DNA from 3 places in the Shewanella sp. SR1 genome. Region 1 is predicted to be linked to each of the others. Evidence: predicted binding sites of a transcription regulator. Region 1 holds the regulator's gene; each other region holds the start of a gene.
What was found. The regulator sigma-54, encoded in region 1, starts transcription at its own class of promoters, with help from an activator protein. The targets are predictions, from matches to a motif close to GTTGGCACGNNNNTNGNNT.

Region 2: a site for sigma-54 is predicted at 1,540-1,558, ahead of flgB (flagellar basal body rod protein FlgB). Genes of this name have one in related genera too.
Region 3: a site for sigma-54 is predicted at 1,773-1,791, ahead of KV201_RS07460 (flagellar assembly protein FlgT). Genes of this name have one in related genera too.

The regions. Positions count from the first base shown of each region.
Region 1 covers NZ_JAJAEF010000008.1:105,565-108,814, reverse strand. Annotated here, with positions in the region: gene ptsN (PTS IIA-like nitrogen regulatory protein PtsN) at 1-422, opposite strand, end outside; gene hpf (ribosome hibernation promoting factor) at 425-712, opposite strand; gene KV201_RS09725 (RNA polymerase factor sigma-54) at 741-2,219, opposite strand; gene lptB (LPS export ABC transporter ATP-binding protein) at 2,327-3,058, opposite strand; gene lptA (lipopolysaccharide transport periplasmic protein LptA) at 3,055-3,250, opposite strand, start outside.
Region 2 covers NZ_JAJAEF010000006.1:103,964-107,213, forward strand. Annotated here, with positions in the region: gene flgD (flagellar hook assembly protein FlgD) at 1-659, opposite strand, end outside; gene flgC (flagellar basal body rod protein FlgC) at 684-1,100, opposite strand; gene flgB (flagellar basal body rod protein FlgB) at 1,103-1,507, opposite strand; gene KV201_RS07425 (protein-glutamate O-methyltransferase CheR) at 1,651-2,490, opposite strand; gene KV201_RS07430 (chemotaxis protein CheV) at 2,590-3,250, opposite strand, start outside.
Region 3 covers NZ_JAJAEF010000006.1:109,156-112,405, reverse strand. Annotated here, with positions in the region: gene KV201_RS07470 (DUF2947 domain-containing protein) at 1-153, opposite strand, end outside; tRNA gene KV201_RS07465 (tRNA-Arg) at 395-470, opposite strand; gene KV201_RS07460 (flagellar assembly protein FlgT) at 526-1,692, opposite strand; gene KV201_RS07455 (FlgO family outer membrane protein) at 1,972-2,604, shown strand; gene KV201_RS07450 (LPP20 family lipoprotein) at 2,601-3,050, shown strand; gene KV201_RS07445 (flagella synthesis protein FlgN) at 3,193-3,250, opposite strand, start outside.

The sequences.
Region 1 (3,250 bases):
AGTTCCGTTTCATCATGCGTCTTGCGTAATTGCTTTAATATTTGCTTGTCGCTCAGCTTTTCGGCCATGCAAGACAAGGTACTTAAGTGCTGCTGACATTGGTCTGCAGGCACCAGTAGTGCAAATAAAATATCAACAGGTTGCTTATCGATAGCATCGAATGCTATCGGCTCTTCACACTTAATGAGTATGGCAATGGGCTGATCTATATCGGCTAGTCGACCATGTGGAATGGCGATGCCGTTACCTATACCTGTGCTCCCCATCTTTTCGCGCGCCACTAGGCTTTCGAATATCTCTTGAGATGAGAGGGTCGGGTACTGGGCAGCGACTAAGTCGCTGATGAGTTCCAGTACCTTTTTCTTGCTGCCCGGAGTGGCGCAGGTAGTGCACTCCGGCCGCAGTATGGTACAAAGTTCCATTATTAGTGTTTTGTTAACTTCTCTTTGTGTTTAATAACCTGACGATCAAGCTTGTCAATCAGGGCGTCTATAGCGGCATACATGTCAGCATGCTCTGAAGTAGCAAAAACTTCACCACCGATAAGATTTATTCTCGCTTCGGCAATCTGTTGCATTTTCTCGACATTGAGCACAACGTGCACATTATTGATCTGTTCGAAATGGCGTTCAAGTTTTGAAAACTTTTCTTCTACATATGCACGTAACGATTCGGTAATTTCGACATGGTGTCCACTCAGGTTTATTTGCATAGAAACGTCCTCCGATATCCACTGTAGGTTATAAACTTTTACGCTGATTAGAAGGCGGAATGAGCATAGCCTCTCGGTACTTCGCAATGGTTCTGCGGGCTACGTTGATCCCTTGTTCTGCCAGAAGTTGTGCCATCTTACTGTCGCTTAATGGTTTTTTCTGGTTTTCCGCTGCAACCAGTTTCTTAATGAAGGCTCTGATTGCTGTGGATGAGCACTCCCCACCATCGTCAGTACCGACGTGGCTAGAGAAGAAGTATTTTAGTTCAAAAAGTCCCTTAGGGGTATGCATGTATTTCTGTGTCGTCACCCTTGAGATGGTCGACTCATGCATTTCTACCGCTTCGGCAATATCGTTCAGCACCATAGGTTTCATGGCTTCTTCACCGTATTCAAAGAAACCTTGCTGATATTGGACGATACAGTTCGCCACCTTCAACAGGGTATCATTACGGCTCTCTAAACTCTTGATAAACCATTTAGCCTCTTGCAGATGACCACGAATAAATTGGCTATCGGCTTGGCTTTTAGTGCTGCGCGCCATCGAAGCATAATGTTGATTTACATTGATTTTTGGCATGCAGTCAGGATTAAGCTCAACCACCCAACGGCCATTTTTCTTCGACACTGACACATCTGGGATGACGTATTCGTCATCGTTGGGCGTAATCAATAAACCTGGGCGGGGATTGAGGGTTTGGATAAGCGCGATGCCGTCTCTTAACTCATCCTCTTTTAATTTAGTCTTACGCATCAACAATCTAAAATCGCGGGCGGCGATCAGATCTAAATGATCTTTGATCAGCATGCGGGCGTTTTCTAGGTTGGGCGTGTCAGCGGCGAAATGCGACAGTTGGATCAACAGGCACTCGCTTAAATCGCGGGCGGCAACACCAATAGGATCAAAGTGTTGAATGCGCTTGAGTACAGCTTCGACTTCGTCGAGCTCAACCTCAGAATTGCCCATGGCTTCGAGGATTTCGTCAGTGCTTTGGGTGAGATAGCCTTGATCGTCGATGGCATCAATAATGGCGGTGGCAATGGCTAAATCGGTTTCAGAAAACGGCGTGAGGTTTTTTTGCCATTCTAAGTGTTCATACAAGCCTTCACTGGTCTCACCTTGGAAGGGCATATCGTCTTCACGACTGCCGCCGGGGCCAGAATTGGGAGAGGCGGTGAACACTTCATCCCATGTGGTGTCCATGGGGAGTTCGTCGGGCATGGACTCTTTCGTGAGCGACTCTGCCGTGTCTATGGTGGAGCTGTCTTTTTCTGGCGGCAGGGTGCTAGATTCACTGAAATCCGTATCGGATAGCGTTTGGTTTACAGGGTCTTTAGTGGCGTCGAATTGATCCTCTTCCAGCTCGAGAAGGGGATTAGAATCTAAGGCTTGCTGGATCTCTTGCTGCAGTTCTAATGACGACAGTTGCAACAGACGTATGGCCTGTTGTAATTGTGGCGTCATGGTTAACTGTTGACCCAGTTTGAGCTGGAGTGACGCTTTCATGTTACCGCTGATCCCTACGTTATTATTGTTGGATGAGGTCGCTTGTTATCATCTTGAGTGGAGTCCAATGGTGGCATAAATTGCCTGCATTGGCTCCGCTTGATTAACTATAGCCTGAATTGTTCACCTAAGTACACAGCCCTAACTTGCTGATTGTCTAAGATCTCTGCGGGTGTTCCCTCGGCAATCAAGTTTCCGTGACTCACGATATAGGCATGTTCACACACATCTAATGTCTCACGGACATTGTGGTCTGTGATCAACACGCCAAGGCCACGACTTTTGAGCTGTTCGATAATCTTTTTAATGTCGATAACCGAAATCGGATCGACACCAGCAAAGGGTTCATCGAGCAAAATGAACTTAGGATTTGCTGCTAACGCCCGCGCAATTTCGACACGGCGACGTTCACCGCCCGACAATGACATGCCTTGGCTGTCACGGATATGGGTGATGTGGAACTCTTCGAGCAGATGCTCTAGCTCTTCTTCCCTTTGCTCTTTTTTTAATTCTTTACGCGTTTGCAGCACGGCCATGATGTTGTCATGGACGGTCAGTTTACGAAAGATACTGGCTTCCTGCGGCAAGTAACCTATGCCTTTGCGGGCGCGCAGGTGCATAGGATCTGCGGTTAAATCATCATCGTCGATAAAGATGTGGCCTTTATCGCTTTTAACCAGACCAACGACCATGTAAAAGGTGGTAGTTTTACCCGCGCCGTTCGGGCCGAGTAGGCCAACGACTTGACCGGTTTTGACCGTCAGACTGACGTCTTTAACCACTTGGCGACTCTTATAACTCTTCGCCAGATTTTGTGCTCTTAGGGTGATTTGGGTCATTTAGAGTCCTGCTTTTTCACAGGTTTATCTGCTGGCGCGTCTGGTTTGGCATCATCTTGATAGCTTTCTGGCTGAATAATCGTGATCACGCGATCGTCACCACTGCCGGTACTCTCGGCAATTAATTTTTGCTGGATGATGTTGTAGCGGATCAAATTACCCGTCACTTGGCTGCCCGCTTGATCTAACGAG
Region 2 (3,250 bases), on a different contig from region 1:
TAGGTCGAGACTGGCAATTCTTGGGATTTCCCATCCACTAACCCACTCGCCTTGATCGAATAGTTACCTGCGGTTACAGGTTTTCCATCTTTATCGAGGCCATCCCAGTTGACATCGACATTGCCCCCCTTGCTGCCATCAACTTTAAAGGTGGTCACAACTTGGCCTTTATCATCCTCAACACGTACAGTAACTTCAGGAATTTTAGCTGGCGTGCTAATCACACCTTTTATTGTTGGGCTTTCAGCTGAAATGTTACCTGTATCGGTTGGGATCAATACCTTGCGACCAACAAGTCCTGATGCCTGCAATGCTTGGCTCGACGTCATAACACCGTTTAAATTAACGATTTCATTATTCAACTTAGTAATACCATCAACCGTCGAGAATGATGCCATCTGCGCAATCATTTGGTCGTTGTCGACGGGCTTAAAAGGGTCCTGCATCGATAACTGTTGGCTTAATAACGAGAAAAAGTCATCTTGAGTTAACTGTTGGCTTTTCGCTTCCGGTACTATCGAATCTTTTGGCAGTCGTATGCCATCAAGAAACGGATTACCCGTTGAGCTGGTTGATGAATTGGTCGTCACAGCATTTGATTGACTCTTATTTTGAGCCGTCTGCGCCGATGCTTGGTTAATTTGATTAATGAGGCTCACAGCTTACCTCCTAAGTAACACATGTTATTTACCCATCCCAAGTGTTTGTTGCAGCATAGACTTAGCTGCTTCAGCGACCTGAACATTCATTTGATATGAGCGCGAAGCAGAAATCATATCTGCCATTTCTTCCATGACATTAACATTCGGTTTATAAATAAAGCCGTCCGCATCCGCCATCGGATGATCGGGCGAGTATTCTTTTAGTAGTGGTTTATCACTTTCAACAATGCCTTTTACCGCAACACCTTGAGAGGCTTGTTGCTGACTTTGCGCTTTGGCCATTTCAGCTTCAAAAATAGGATGACGGGAACGATAGGTCTTATCTACGCTACTCGAGACGGAATCAGCGTTAGCTATGTTACTCGCCGTGGTGTTCAACCTGACCGATTGAGCCGACATTCCCGAGCCAGCAACATCAAATATGCTAAATAAACTCATGATTAATCCCCTCTCAGCGCTTTCTTCATGCCACTAAACTTACTGTCTAAAAAACCAAGCGACATTTGATATTCAAGGGCATTTTGCATAAATGCCGATTGTTCCTGTTGGATATCAACAGTATTACCATCACCGGTATCGGGTTGATTTGGCACGCGGAACTTAACAAATTGACCAGTCAACTCAGCAAGACCAAAATGCTTGTCTGTCTCTTGCATTTCAAGACTATTACGCTGCTGTTGTTGGCCACGGGCGGCCTGCATTGCCGCAGAAAAATCTACATCACGGGCTTTATAATGTGGCGTATCGGCGTTAGCGATATTGCTCGAAATGACTTCAGCTCGCTGCGCTCTAATACCGAGAGTGTACTGATGCACACCCAGTGCATTATCAAAATTGATCGCCATAAAATTGCCTCCTCGTGTTACTCACGGAAATAAAGCAATTCATGTGCCAACATAGGAGAATAATGAGAATAACAATAGGGATGAGCAAGTGATGGGTAAAAAATTACCGACAAATGTCGGTAATTTTCTTTAAAGCAGCAGACTTAAGTCTTTTTCTGGTAATAAATCCCAGGGTTACAACGGACCATGTCAAACTCATCCGTTAAACCAGCAATAGATTCAGAAGCACCGAGAAATAGAATCCCTTTTGGATTAAGAGCGGCAGCGAATTGCCGCAAAATTTTTGCCTTTGCCTCAGGCGCAAAATAAATCAGCACATTGCGGCAAAAAATAATGTCGAACTTACCAAGTAAGCTATAACTCTCAAGCAGATTATGTGCCCTAAAGTTCACTAAACGCTTAACATTATCCTTTAACTTCATATTGCCTGAAGGCAAAGCATCAAAAAACTGACGCTTACGCTCCTCGGATAAACCGCGCGCTAATGCCAAACTATCGTACTCAGCATTTTTGCAACGTTCCAACATGGAAGGCGATAAATCCGTGGCTTGAATTGACGCACTACCCGCAAGCGCACCAGGCTTCTTTTGTTGATACTCAAGAATCGTCATCGCCAGTGAATAGGGTTCTTGCCCAGACGAACACGCGGCCGACCAAATCTTAAGTGGACGACCTAAACGACTGTACTCAGGTAACAAAACGTTATGCAATAACTCAAATGGATAACGATCACGAAACCAAAGGGTTTCATTGGTCGTCATAGCATCGATCACTTCAGCCCGAAGCGCACGCTCCGTTGGCTTCATCGAATGCTTAACCACATCGGATAAGGATGGCAGGTTATATTTCCCCATCAGAGGAGCAAGACGACTGCGCACCAGATATTGCTTATTTTCACCCAGTACGATGCCGCTGTGTTGCTCTAAGAACAACCTAAATTGATTATATTCAGCTTCAGCGAGTGATTTATTTGGCACATTCACATCCTAAATCCTATAGCAAGCACCAAAATCAGTGCGAAACCATCATGTTATAAAGTCGAGATTATAGCGTAAAGCGTATCTAGGTACTAACTACTGCACTTACAAACTTAAGTGTTTATTCACGGCAGCAGCCAGTTCGTCGGGATTAAACTTAGCGATAAAGTCATTGGCCCCCACTTTTTGAACCATTGCCTGATTGAATACACCACTTAACGACGTGTGCAGTACCACTTTAATATGCTTGAGCTTAGGATCATCTCGGATCTCAGCGGTCAGGGTATAACCATCCATTTCAGGCATCTCAATGTCTGAGATAATGAGAGGGATTTCATCGGCAACATTGTCCATTTCTTTGGCGATTTCTTTAAGCTTATCTAATGCTTCTCGACCATCTTTAGCGGTATCAATTTGTAAGTTCAATGACTCGAGTGAACGAATAATTTGCTTACGCGCCACGGCAGAATCATCGATAACCATAATATGGTAATGCTGGGTTCTGTCGAGGGTCAGCTTTTCATTGGCTTCTTCACTGATAGCGGTTTTAACCGGTGAAATCTCATCTAAGATTTTTTCTACGTCGAGAATTTCAACCAATTCACCTTCAATCTCAGTCACTGCAGTCAGATAAGAATAACGACCGGCACCTTGCGGCGGAGGCATAATCGCTTCCCAATTCATGTTGATAATCCGCTCAACAGAACTGACCAAGAAACCTTGAACACTGCGGTTATATTCAGAAATAATGATGAAACAGTTTTCT
Region 3 (3,250 bases), on a different contig from region 1:
CTTGTTGCTGATCCATTGATTCCAGATTTCCATCGCACTTTTATCTGTTAACGGCAGGATATGCGCCTTGTCTTCGTCAGTTACAGGCAAGTCTTTGTGGTTGAAAATCCACTTACGGCGGTATTGTTCTAGCGGGATATAAGTGTTGGCCAAGCAAGCTCTCCTAGGTTGAGCCCTGAAGGCTCATCAAACATCAATGTGTCGGATTATACTGACTTAGCCAAGTTTAGGGAAATGGCGCAATGTGGCTATATCCTAGTATTGGATTTTATAGTAACGATTAAGAGAGCTGTTTTTTAAGGGGGATAGACAGAGGAAGCTGTAAATTGTGTTTCTGGAAATCATGCTTATCAGAAAACTCTTCAAGTGAAGTTGAAATCACATAAGCACTATCTGGTCTCCCCACAGGGACTCGAACCCCGATCGGCCGCTTAGGAGGCGGCTGCTCTATCCTGTTGAGCTATGAAGAGACGACAGTGATTATACTGGTTTTATCTCTGATTAAAAGGCTTATGATTTAGTTGCTTAAATCTTAAGCGCTATGTCGTTTATCTGCACATTGTAAGCTGCATTTTGGTCTAAAAGTACTGCTGTAGAGCTTTCTTCACTCACTTGTTCGATTTTTACCGTGGCTCGACTTTTGGTTGCGACGGCGCGCATTTCATTGAGTCGATCGGGTAGATTTTGCTGTAATACGACTTGGAATTTATCCCCGACACGAATGCCATGTTTACGGCCGAGATTTAAAATGATCCTGTCCGCTTGGCGGCTCACGACTTGGCCGAGTAAGGGTCTGCAATTGAGAGTACTGTCTAAATCATGGGTAGCCTGTTGCATTAACTTGGTAATATTTTTGCCATAGGATGATCGCCAGAATCTGTCCGTATTCGGGGCAATAATGGCTTGTTCTTCAAATTCCCATGGCGCTGATGTGCTGTAGCTTTTACTCCAGACTTCTTCGCCACTGATCCCATGATAAAGGCTAAGTTTGAACTGGAATTGCCTGAGTGGAGCTTCATCCCAAATTCCTAGGAAGGTTGGCTGCACTGGTTCCATTGAGATATCCATAATTTGTGGTTGGAGGATATATTGGCTGTCGGTAATTTCACTGAGCCAGCTTGGGAGTCGATAACTGCGAATATCCACTAGATCTTGTTTAATATCGAGCAGCTCTTTAGCGTGAGTGTGGCTAAAACCTGTGGAAGAGTAATCTTCTATAACACTGCCTAGTTTTTCGGAAATAACTTCTTCAAAACCGGAAAGCTGCCCATATCTGAGCTGAGTACGATCTTTGATTTGTGCTTGAGGAATTAAAATCGCAGCCTTTAATTGTCCATTTGGACACTGCTGCGTAGGATCATCATTTAGATCGAGTCGTAGGGACACATAAATTTTGTTTCCCTGGATTCGTTCGCTAACGAGTTGGATGCTGATGGCTTGGGCGTTGCGATTTATCGCGAAGTTATTCTGTGTAAGGTTTCCGTTAGAGGTTTGTTGTTCACTGGATATTTGAATGCCCGTGCTTAATGTAGCATAGCTAACGGCTTGATTAATCGCTTCTTCCCTTGCTTGAGCAGTATTACCATTGATAATAGTCGCTTCACCACTGGCTTCCATCCATTCGGCTCGAATAGGTAAAGACAGCAGTGCAAGGCTCAAAATGATGAGCGAAGCTGAACGTGGTATGTGCATCAATACAATCCTTATCGCTAAGCTATTGGCGAGCTTGCTAATCGAGCCAGTTTCCTGACACTTAACCTAATATACCGACAAAGCAAATTTCATGCCTGACTAACGAGAGTTTTCGATAAAGTTTCCATTGGCGCAGTCGATATACAGCGTATGAGCATAATATTGTCGGGCTGGAGCAATTTTGGTCCGAAGATTGCTGGCTTTTGTTACTCACAAAAATGAGACGCATAGAGTGTGAGTTATTTAATTGCCAGTACACCCACAGATGAGGTAAATCCAATGCTAAAGCGTGTGATTATTCCCTTAACATTACTGATGTTAGGTGGATGTGTGGCTAAATCGGTTACACCGCCCAAGCCGAGTTTAGTGGATGGCAATGGGTTGCCGCCAACGGCAGTGATCAACCATTTAGCACAGCGAATTGTGACAGAGCTCGTTAAGCAAAATGATGCTCTGCGTTCTGATCAACCAATTGTCGTCGCCACCCCAGTATTAGTGGGTGACATGAATGGCACAAATGCGTTGGCGCAGCAGTTACAGCAAGGATTAATGACGTCGCTCCATAGCTTTCAGTTTAATGTAGTGGATTTAAATTTAGCTGATGGCTTGAGAGTGACGGCTAATGGGGATTTTATTTTGACGCGAGATTGGCAACAATTGTCGAAAAATCTTCCCGTTGAGCATCTTGTTGTATCGACTATGAGCCCAGTTACCAATGGTATGGCGATCAATACTCGGATTGTGAACATAAGTAACAATCGTGTGGTATCGGCCTCTCAAACTTTTGTGACTCAAAAAGAGTTGGCAAACTACATGCAGCCTTCGGAGCAAATTGTGTCACAAAATGGCATCTTATATCGTCAGGCGAGTCCAGGCATGAATGAAGTCCGTGTTTTAGGAGATGGAAAATGAAACGCTACCTTTTAGTTATTGCGGCGCTAATGCTAACTGGCTGCGCTGCTAAAGATAGATATGTGCAATGGGAAGATGTGCCGCCGCCGAGTTTTCCTAAGTTAACGGCCATAGGATATGCGCCCTTAGCTACTCAACCGGCTAAAGAACAATCACAAAGAGTGTTGATGGCCATGCAAGCATCAAAAATTGTGGCCTATCGTGAATTAGCAGAACAAGTTTATGGGCAGAAAATAACGGCAAACAGCAGTGTCAGTGATTGGATGTTGACGGACGATAATGTTAAAGCGTCGGTTTCTGGCGTGATCCGTGGGGCGCGGGTCGTTAAGAGTTATCCGGCTGGCGATCATTATGTCACTGAGTTAGAACTGGATTTTTCACAGGTATGGGCGCTGTATCAACAACAGAGTCGTCCACAGCGAGTGAAAGAAGTCACGTATTTCTAGTCATTTCTACATGACTCTATTGAGCCGCGTACTATGCGAGTAGTTATGCGGCTTTTCTTTTTCTGCACAAGTATCAAAGTCTAATCTTTAATCAGAGCAGAGCTTAGAAGCGGGAAATACAGAGTAGGAATTGATGCGCCTGTTAGGCCTTTAAATCATTGCCTAAACTTGAGATAGTTGAGGTCTTGCCTTTATCGTTA